3 regions of the Streptomyces sp. NBC_00388 genome follow, and region 2 is predicted to be linked to each of the others. Evidence: predicted binding sites of a transcription regulator. Region 2 holds the regulator's gene; each other region holds the start of a gene.

Region 1 (3,274 bases), 980 kb from region 2:
GCTCATCGAGGCCGGTCTGCTCGACCCCTCCCTCACCACCGTCGTGCTGAACACGGGCGACGGCCTCAAGACCCTGGACGCGGTCGCCCCGACGTCCGGCCCGACCGCGACGATCCGTCCGACCCTGGACGCGTTCCGCGAGGCCGGACTGGCCGCGGGCGCCTGACGGAGCCCCGTCCCGCTGTACGGCCCGCCCGGCCCGTCCGCCGGGCGGGCCGGGCACCCGTCATCCCCGTAACCGTCCGCCCCCGTCCCGCCCCGGACTCCTGGAAGGCAATCCGCATGAGCGTCAAGGTCCGCATCCCCACCATCCTCCGCACCTACACCGGCGGCCAGGCCGAGGTCGCCGCCGACGGCGGCACCCTCTCCGAGGTCATCGCCGATCTGGAGAAGAACCACACGGGCATCGCCGCCCGCGTCCTGGACGACCAGGGCAAGCTGCGCCGCTTCGTGAACGTGTACGTGAACGACGACGACGTGCGCTTCGAGCAGGGCCTGGAGACCGCCACGCCCGACGGCGCCGGTGTCTCCATCATCCCGGCCGTCGCCGGCGGCTGAGCGAGCCCGGCGGGGCCGCTGCGCCCGCGCCCGGCATCCGAGCCACCTGCTGTACCCCTTGCCCCCTCCGCGCACGAAGCGGAGGGGGCAATTCAACATGATTGAACACGGTAGAGTTGGGGCAGCCCCCTTGATCGCCTGTGCCCCGAGCATATGAGGCCGCGACAATGTGTGGGCAATGTGTCCGGCCCCTTTGCGGCGTAAGTGCCCTTTGCCCGGCCCGACTTGCCCAAGGATCCCTGGAAAACCGCCCAATCGTGTCTTCGATGACGCTCAGATTTCTCGTCCGATTGACCTGTTGCAGAGGGCAGTTGGGCAGATACATTCAGCCGCGGTCGACGCGTTCCGGCGCAAGGTCTGACCCGGATCCCGCGAAGTGCGGGCTCTGTGCAAGGGCCAGTAATAGGGGAGTTAGGCATGGCTCAGGGCACCGTCAAGTGGTTCAACGCGGAGAAGGGGTACGGCTTCATCGCGGTCGACGGTGGTGCGGATGTTTTCGTCCACTACAGCGCGATCCAGATGGACGGTTACCGCACCCTTGAAGAAGGTCAGCGAGTCGAGTTCGAGATCTCGCAGGGCCAGAAGGGTCCACAGGCGGACATGGTCAAACTCGCCGTCTGATACAGGGCGCGTTTCGGCCGCCGACGCACTCACGCCGAGAGGCCCGTACCCCGCAGTGGGGTACGGGCCCCTCGTGCGTTCCGGCGCCTGTCGTGCCCGCACCGCCGCCGGTACGGCCCTTCTCCGGAGGGGCTTGTACCCACCCGCGGCCCGGCCGCCGCCCCCTGGCGCCTTCTCCGAAGGCGCTTGCACTCAAGGGGGTCGAGTGCTAATCATTGGCGTTAGCACTCTCCCAGTGAGAGTGACAGAAAGACCGGGTTGGCGAGGCCCGCGGGCCGGGTGGGGAAAGGAACCACCGGGCAAGCAGGCCGTCCGTCGCGGGCGCTGCCAGGTCTGACGCTTTCCACCCACCCCCAGACTTCGTCCGGGGGGACCCCCAGTCCTGGGAGGACCACTTCACATGGCCAAGATCATCGCGTTCGACGAGGAGGCACGGCGCGGTCTCGAGCGCGGGATGAACCAGCTCGCCGACGCCGTCAAGGTCACCCTCGGCCCCAAGGGCCGCAACGTCGTCCTTGAGAAGAAGTGGGGCGCCCCCACGATCACCAACGATGGTGTCTCCATCGCCAAGGAGATCGAGCTCGAGGACCCGTACGAGAAGATCGGCGCCGAGCTCGTCAAGGAGGTCGCGAAGAAGACGGACGACGTCGCCGGTGACGGTACGACCACCGCGACCGTCCTCGCGCAGGCGCTGGTTCGTGAGGGCCTCCGTAACGTCGCCGCGGGTGCCAACCCGATGGCGCTGAAGCGTGGCATCGAGAAGGCCGTCGAGGCCGTCTCCGCCGCTCTCCTCGAGCAGGCCAAGGACGTGGAGACCAAGGAGCAGATCGCTTCGACCGCCTCCATCTCCGCCGCTGACACCCAGATCGGCGAGCTCATCGCCGAGGCGATGGACAAGGTCGGCAAGGAAGGCGTCATCACCGTCGAGGAGTCGCAGACCTTCGGTCTTGAGCTTGAGCTCACCGAGGGCATGCGCTTCGACAAGGGCTACATCTCGGCGTACTTCGCCACCGACATGGAGCGCATGGAGTCGTCGCTCGACGACCCGTACATCCTCATCGTCAACTCCAAGATCGGCAACGTGAAGGACCTCCTTCCGCTGCTGGAGAAGGTCATGCAGTCCGGCAAGGCGCTGCTGATCATCGCGGAGGACGTCGAGGGCGAGGCGCTGTCGACGCTGGTCGTCAACAAGATCCGCGGCACCTTCAAGTCCGTCGCCGTCAAGGCCCCGGGCTTCGGCGACCGCCGCAAGGCCATGCTCGGCGACATCGCCATCCTCACCGGTGGCACGGTCATCTCCGAGGAGGTCGGCCTCAAGCTGGAGAGCGCCGGTCTCGACCTGCTCGGCCGCGCCCGCAAGGTCGTCATCACCAAGGACGAGACCACGATCGTCGACGGTGCCGGTGACAGCGACCAGGTCCAGGGTCGCGTCAACCAGATCCGTGCCGAGATCGAGAACTCCGACTCGGACTACGACCGCGAGAAGCTCCAGGAGCGCCTCGCGAAGCTGGCCGGCGGCGTGGCCGTCATCAAGGCCGGTGCCGCGACCGAGGTCGAGCTCAAGGAGCGCAAGCACCGCATCGAGGACGCCGTTCGCAACGCGAAGGCGGCCGTCGAGGAGGGCATCGTCGCCGGTGGTGGCGTGGCCCTGCTCCAGGCTTCCGCGGTGTTCGAGAAGCTTGAGCTCGAAGGTGACGAGGCGACCGGTGCCAACGCCGTGAAGCTCGCGCTTGAGGCCCCGCTGAAGCAGATCGCCGTCAACGGTGGTCTCGAAGGCGGAGTCATCGTCGAGAAGGTCCGCAACCTGCCCATCGGTCACGGCCTGAACGCCGCGACCGGCGAGTACGTGGACATGATCGCCGAGGGCATCATCGACCCGGCGAAGGTCACGCGCTCCGCGCTGCAGAACGCCGCGTCGATCGCCGCGCTGTTCCTCACCACCGAGGCCGTCATCGCCGACAAGCCGGAGAAGGCCGCTGCCGGCGGCGCTCCGGGCGGCATGCCTGGCGGTGACATGGACTTCTGATCCTCAGCGAGGATCGGCTGCTCCAGCAGTAGTACGGCACGCAGTACGGACCGAGGGCGGTACCCCTTC
Region 2 (3,274 bases):
GCGGCATCGACCACCGCCCCGTGCCCCGGTACGTACAGCGCGTCCGCACCACCGAGCGCCAGCAGCCGGTCCACCGCCGCGGGCCAGCGGCCGGGGAGCGCGTCGGGCCCTGCCTGCGGCTCGCCCGACTCCTCGACCAGATCGCCGCAGAAGACGACGGGGCGGCCGGCCGCCCCGCCCGGTACGAGCAGCGCCAGGTCATGGCCGGTGTGTCCGGGGCCGCAGTTGACCAGGGTGGCGCGGACTCCGCCGAGATCGAGCGTCAGCTCCCCGGAGACCAGGTGGTGCGGCGCGACCAGGTGGGCCACCGCCTCGGCGGCCTCCCCGGCCGGCGCCCCGTGGCGTACCGCGTCCTGGCGCAGCGCGTCGGCGCCCCGCGATCCCCGGGCGAGCAGCCCGTCGGTGCCCACCGCCCCGTAGACCTGGACACCCGCGAACACGGCGGTCCCCAGCACATGGTCGAAGTGCGGGTGGCTCAGCGCGATGTGCGTGACCCGGCGGCCCAGCGCCGCCTCCGCCCGCATCCGGACCTCGCGGCCCTCGCGCAGCGTGGCCCCCGTGTCGAAGAGCAGCGCCCCGTCCCGGCCGGCCACGAGTCCGACCGTCGCGTCCCAGCGGGGGAGACGGCACCGGCCGACCCCCTCCGCCAGACGTTCCCAGCCGGAGTCTTCCCAAGTGGCGTCCATACCGCGACGCTATCCCGGTCGGCGGAGACCGGCGCGACGGTGCGACGGGCCGCCCTTGCCAGCGGTGAACCTCTCCGCCGTACACTGGGACGTCCCTGGCACTCGAACACAGCGAGTGCCAAGCGGTACCGGACCGACAGCTGGAGGTGTGCGCGGGTGCTCAGCGAACGCAGACTCGAAGTGTTGCGCGCCATCGTCCAGGACTATGTGGGCACCGAGGAGCCGGTCGGCTCCAAGGCGCTCACCGAGCGGCACCGCCTGGGCGTCTCACCGGCCACCGTGCGCAATGACATGGCGGCCCTGGAGGACGAGGGCTTCATCGCCCAGCCGCACACGAGCGCGGGCCGCATTCCCACGGACAAGGGATACCGGCTGTTCGTCGACCGCCTCGCGGGCGTCAAGCCCCTCTCGTCGCCCGAGCGGCGCGCCATCCAGAACTTCATGGACGGCGCCGTCGACCTCGACGACGTGGTGGGCCGGACCGTGCGGCTCCTCGCTCAGCTGACCCGGCAGGTCGCCGTGGTGCAGTACCCGTCGCTGACCCGTTCCACGGTCCGGCACGTGGAACTGCTCGCGCTGGCCCCGGCCCGGCTGATGCTCGTACTGATCACGGACACCGGGCGGGTGGAGCAGCGCCTGGTCGACTGTCCGGGGCCGTTCGGTGAGACATCTCTCGCAGATCTCCGTGCCCGGCTCAACAGCCGGGTGGTGGGGCGCCGCTTCGCGGACGTCCCGCAACTGGTGCAGGACCTGCCCGAGTCCTTCGAGCAGGAGGACCGGGGTACGGTTTCCACGGTGCTCGCGACCTTGCTCGAAACGCTGGTCGAGGAGACCGAGGAACGGCTGATGATCGGCGGAACCGCCAATCTGACGCGATTCGGACATGACTTCCCGCTGACCATCAGGCCGGTGCTGGAAGCGCTTGAGGAGCAGGTCGTGCTCCTCAAGCTGCTCGGTGAGGACTCGGGCATGACCGTACGCATCGGGCATGAGAATGCCCACGAGGGCCTGACGTCCACATCGGTCGTCGCCGTCGGTTACGGTTCGGGCGACGAGGCAGTCGCCAAACTCGGCGTGGTCGGACCGACCCGCATGGACTACCCCGGAACGATGGGAGCGGTACGCGCAGTGGCACGTTACGTCGGACAGATCCTGGCGGAGTCGTAAGTGGCCACGGACTATTACGCCGTTCTCGGCGTGCGCCGCGACGCTTCCCAGGACGAGATCAAGAAGGCATTCCGGCGGTTGGCGCGCGAGCTCCACCCGGATGTCAACCCCGATCCCAAGACGCAGGAACGCTTCAAGGAGATCAACGCCGCCTACGAGGTGTTGTCGGACCCGCAGAAGAAGCAGGTCTACGACCTCGGCGGCGACCCGCTCTCGCAGGCGGGCGGCGGCGGAGCCGGCGGCTTCGGCGCGGGCGGCTTCGGTAACTTCTCGGACATCATGGACGCGTTCTTCGGTACGTCGTCCCAGCGCGGGCCGAGGTCGCGGACGCGGCGCGGCCAGGACGCGATGATCCGGCTGGAGATCGACCTCAACGAGTCGGCCTTCGGCACGACGAAGGACATCCAGGTCGACACCGCTGTGGTCTGTACGACCTGCAGCGGCGAGGGCGCGGCCCCCGGCACGTCGGCCCAGACCTGCGACATGTGCCGCGGCCGCGGTGAGGTCTCGCAGGTCACCCGGTCCTTCCTGGGCCAGGTCATGACCTCGCGGCCGTGTCCGCAGTGCCAGGGCTTCGGCACGGTCGTGCCGACCCCGTGCCCCGAGTGCGCGGGCGACGGGCGCATCCGCTCCCGCCGCACGCTGACGGTGAAGATCCCGGCCGGTGTCGACAACGGCACCCGGATCCAGCTCGCGGGCGAGGGCGAGGTCGGCCCCGGCGGCGGCCCCGCAGGCGACCTGTACGTCGAGATCCACGAGCTGCCGCACGCGGTCTTCCAGCGGCGCGGTGACGATCTGCACTGCACGGTGACCGTCCCCATGACGGCGGCCGCGCTCGGCACCAAGGTGCCGCTGCAGACGCTGGACGCGCTGGAGGACGTCGACATCCGGCCGGGCACACAGTCCGGGCAGTCGATCCCGATGCACCAGCGCGGCATCACGCATCTGCGCGGCGGCGGCCGAGGTGACCTGATCGTGCACGTCGAGGTGCTCACCCCGACGAAGATGGACGCCGAACAGGAGCGCCTGCTGCGGGAGTTCTCCAAGCTCCGCGGTGAGGAACGCCCGACCGGTCAGTTCCAGCCCGGTCAGCAGGGGCTGTTCTCACGGCTGAAGGACGCGTTCAACGGGCGGTAGCCCCGGGAGGTGTGCGCGCCCCGGGAGCGGAGCTCCGCTCCCGGGGTGACGCGGCCCCGGCGCCCGGCCGGGCGCCGATTCGGCGCGGTGGGGCGGACGTGGCACGATGCCGTCATGTCCTCCGTACTCGCCGATCTCTGCCGATATCCGATCGTGCAGGCCCCCATGGCGGGCGGTGCTTCGGGCCCGCAGCTCGCCGCAGCCGTCTCCGAGGCCGGGGGTCTCGGGTTCCTCGCCGCCGGGTACAAGACCGCGGACGGCATGTACGAGGAGATCAAGCAGGT
Region 3 (3,274 bases), 2.2 Mb from region 2:
GCCCGTGAGGGTGGCTCCCGAGGGGAGCAGCGTGGCGCGGCGCAGTCCTGGTTCCGTGCCGAACCAGAGCACCGCCTCCTTGACGTCGCCGCTGTCGGAGATCCACTCGGCCTCGGCCCCGCCCGCGATCATCTCGTGCGGGATGCCCGGCGCGATCTTGATGGCTCCGGGTGCCCCGGCCGGCGACCCCGGGGCCGGGCGGCCGGCCACCGCGCCGGTGGCCCAGGACAGCGGCGGCGAGTAGGCCTCGGGGTTGAAGATCCGGCCGCGCCCGCCACGCCGTGCCGGGTCGGCGAAGACCGCGTCGTACGGCCCGGTGTCGACGTCTGTCACATCCGCGCACCGCACCTCGATCAGGCTGCCCAGCCCGAGTGCGTCGGCGTTGGCCCGTACGACTTCGGCTGTCAGCGGATCGCGGTCGACAGCCAGTACGGAGATCCCGGCGCGTGCCAGCGCCAGCGCGTCACCGCCGATGCCGCAGCACAGGTCGGCGACGCTGCGCACGCCCAGCGCGGAGAAGCGCCGGGCGCGGTACTCGGCGACGGACTTACGCGTCGACTGCTCCACGCCGTTGGGGGTGAAGAACATCCGGTACGCGTCCTCGGCGCCGAATTTCGGCACGGCGCGCTGCCGCAGCCGGGCCTGGGCGAGTGCGGCGGAGACGAGCTCGGTGGGGTGCGTCCGGCGCAACCGGGTGGCGACCGCCAGCTCCTGTGCCGGGTCGTACTCCCGCAGGGATCGGAGCAGGGCGAGGCCCTCATCGGTGAACAGCGCGGTGAAGGCGTCGAGGTCGGTCACCCGTCCATTGTGGGTGATCGCCGGATCCGTCCGCCGTGGGCGGGTGGCCACCGATCTGTCACCGATGCGTGCCCTGCGATGCGTGCCCTGCGACGCGTGCCCTGCGATGCGTGCCCTGAGGGGAGGAGGCGGTCGCCGATCCGTTCACCGCGGGGCGGGGCAGCAGCAGGCCCACTGGGATGTGAGCACGGCGCGCAGGGCGAGCGGGACCACTCACGGACGCCGGAGGGGCGGCGGCGGGGCTGCCCGCGGCATCGGAAGGAGACCCGGGGGCGAGCGACATGGCCGTGGCACATTGGCACTCCGCTTGACCGAGTGCTAACTGCCGTCCTAGTCTCAGTTCTGGCACTCCCCACGGGAGAGTGCCAAATATGGCGACGGGCCGGTCCGGCACCCGCGACGACGGATCCATCCGGTCGCCACTCAGACAGTTCACCCCGTGAGATCTCCGAAGGGGGAGACCGGATCGTGTCGACAACCAGCTCCAAGGTTGCCATTAAGCCGCTCGAGGACCGCATTGTGGTCCAGCCGCTCGACGCCGAGCAGACCACGGCCTCCGGCCTGGTCATTCCGGACACCGCCAAGGAGAAGCCCCAGGAGGGCGTCGTCCTGGCCGTGGGCCCGGGCCGCTTCGAGAACGGCGAGCGTCTTCCGCTTGACGTCAAGGCCGGCGATGTCGTGCTGTACAGCAAGTACGGCGGCACCGAGGTGAAGTACAACGGCGAGGAGTACCTCGTCCTCTCGGCTCGCGACGTTCTCGCGATCGTCGAGAAGTAATTCACCGACGTATTTCTTGATCTGTGCCCCTGGCCCCGCATCTGCTGTGTTCGCACACCGAGTGGCGGGCGCCGGGGGCGCAGTTCGTTTTTGAGAGGACTGAATCAGCTCCATGGCGAAGATCCTGAAGTTCGACGAGGACGCCCGTCGCGCCCTTGAGCGCGGCGTCAACAAGCTTGCCGACACGGTCAAGGTGACGATCGGCCCCAAGGGCCGCAACGTCGTCATCGACAAGAAGTTCGGTGCCCCCACCATCACCAACGACGGTGTCACGATCGCCCGTGAGGTCGAGCTCGACGACCCGTACGAGAACCTCGGCGCGCAGCTGGTGAAGGAGGTGGCGACCAAGACCAACGACATCGCGGGTGACGGCACCACCACCGCCACTGTGCTGGCCCAGGCGCTGGTCCGCGAGGGCCTGCGCAACGTTGCCGCCGGCGCTTCCCCCGCCTCCCTGAAGAAGGGCATCGACGCCGCGGTCAAGGCTGTGTCCGAGGAGCTCCTCGCGACCGCCCGCCCGATCGATGACAAGTCGGACATCGCTGCTGTCGCCGGTCTCTCCGCGCAGGACAAGCAGGTCGGCGAGCTCATCGCCGAGGCCATGGACAAGGTCGGCAAGGACGGTGTCATCACCGTCGAGGAGTCCAACACCTTCGGCCTCGACCTGGACTTCACCGAGGGCATGGCCTTCGACAAGGGTTACCTCTCGCCGTACATGGTGACCGACCAGGAGCGTATGGAGGCCGTCCTCGACGACCCGTACATCCTGATCCACCAGGGCAAGATCGGTTCGATCCAGGACCTGCTGCCGCTGCTTGAGAAGGTCATCCAGGCGGGTGGCTCCAAGCCGCTGCTGATCATCGCCGAGGACGTCGAGGGCGAGGCCCTGTCGACCCTGGTCGTGAACAAGATCCGCGGCACCTTCAACGCGGTCGCGGTCAAGGCCCCCGGCTTCGGCGACCGCCGCAAGGCGATGCTCGGCGACATGGCCACCCTCACCGGTGCCACGGTCATCGCCGAGGAGGTCGGCCTCAAGCTCGACCAGGCCGGTCTCGACGTGCTGGGCACCGCCCGCCGCGTGACCATCTCCAAGGACGACACCGTCATCGTCGACGGCGGTGGCAAGTCCGACGAGGTCCAGGGCCGCGTCAACCAGATCAAGGCCGAGATCGAGTCCACGGACTCCGACTGGGACCGCGAGAAGCTCCAGGAGCGCCTTGCGAAGCTGGCCGGCGGCGTGTGCGTGATCCGCGTCGGCGCTGCCACCGAGGTGGAGCTCAAGGAGAAGAAGCACCGTCTGGAGGACGCCATCTCCGCGACCCGCGCCGCGGTCGAGGAGGGCATCGTCTCCGGTGGTGGCTCCGCTCTGGTGCACGCCGTCAAGGTGCTTGAGGGCAACCTCGGCAAGACCGGCGACGAGGCGACCGGTGTCGCCGTCGTCCGCCGCGCCGCCGTCGAGCCGCTGCGCTGGATCGCCGAGAACGCCGGCCTTGAGGGTTACGTCATCACCTCGAAGGTCGCCGAGCTCGACAAGGGCAACGGCTTCAACGCCGCGACCGGCGAGTACGGCGACCTGGTGAAGGCCGGCGTCATCGACCCGGTCAAGGTCACCCGCTCCGCGCTGGAGAACGCCGCGTCCATCGCTTCGCTGCTGCTCACGACCGAGACCCTGGTCGTCGAGAAGCCGGCGGAGGAGGAG

The links. The regulator HrcA, encoded in region 2, represses chaperone genes, less so after heat shock. The targets are predictions, from matches to a motif close to TTNGCACTCNGNNNNNCNGAGTGCNAA.
Region 1: groL (chaperonin GroEL) is a predicted target of HrcA. The motif match lies at 1,401-1,427, and genes of this name have one in related genera.
Region 3: groES (co-chaperone GroES) is a predicted target of HrcA. The motif match lies at 1,094-1,120, and genes of this name have one in related genera.

The regions. Positions count from the first base shown of each region.
Region 1 covers NZ_CP107948.1:3,436,860-3,440,133, reverse strand. Annotated here, with positions in the region: gene thrC (threonine synthase) at 1-166, shown strand, start outside; gene OG917_RS15505 (MoaD/ThiS family protein) at 283-558, shown strand; gene OG917_RS15500 (cold-shock protein) at 976-1,179, shown strand; gene groL (chaperonin GroEL) at 1,580-3,205, shown strand.
Region 2 covers NZ_CP107948.1:2,460,155-2,463,428, reverse strand. Annotated here, with positions in the region: gene OG917_RS11250 (MBL fold metallo-hydrolase) at 1-686, opposite strand, end outside; gene hrcA (heat-inducible transcriptional repressor HrcA) at 843-1,853, shown strand; gene dnaJ (molecular chaperone DnaJ) at 1,854-2,990, shown strand; gene OG917_RS11235 (nitronate monooxygenase) at 3,105-3,274, shown strand, end outside.
Region 3 covers NZ_CP107948.1:4,669,056-4,672,329, forward strand. Annotated here, with positions in the region: gene OG917_RS21050 (THUMP-like domain-containing protein) at 1-798, opposite strand, end outside; gene groES (co-chaperone GroES) at 1,267-1,575, shown strand; gene groL (chaperonin GroEL) at 1,688-3,274, shown strand, end outside.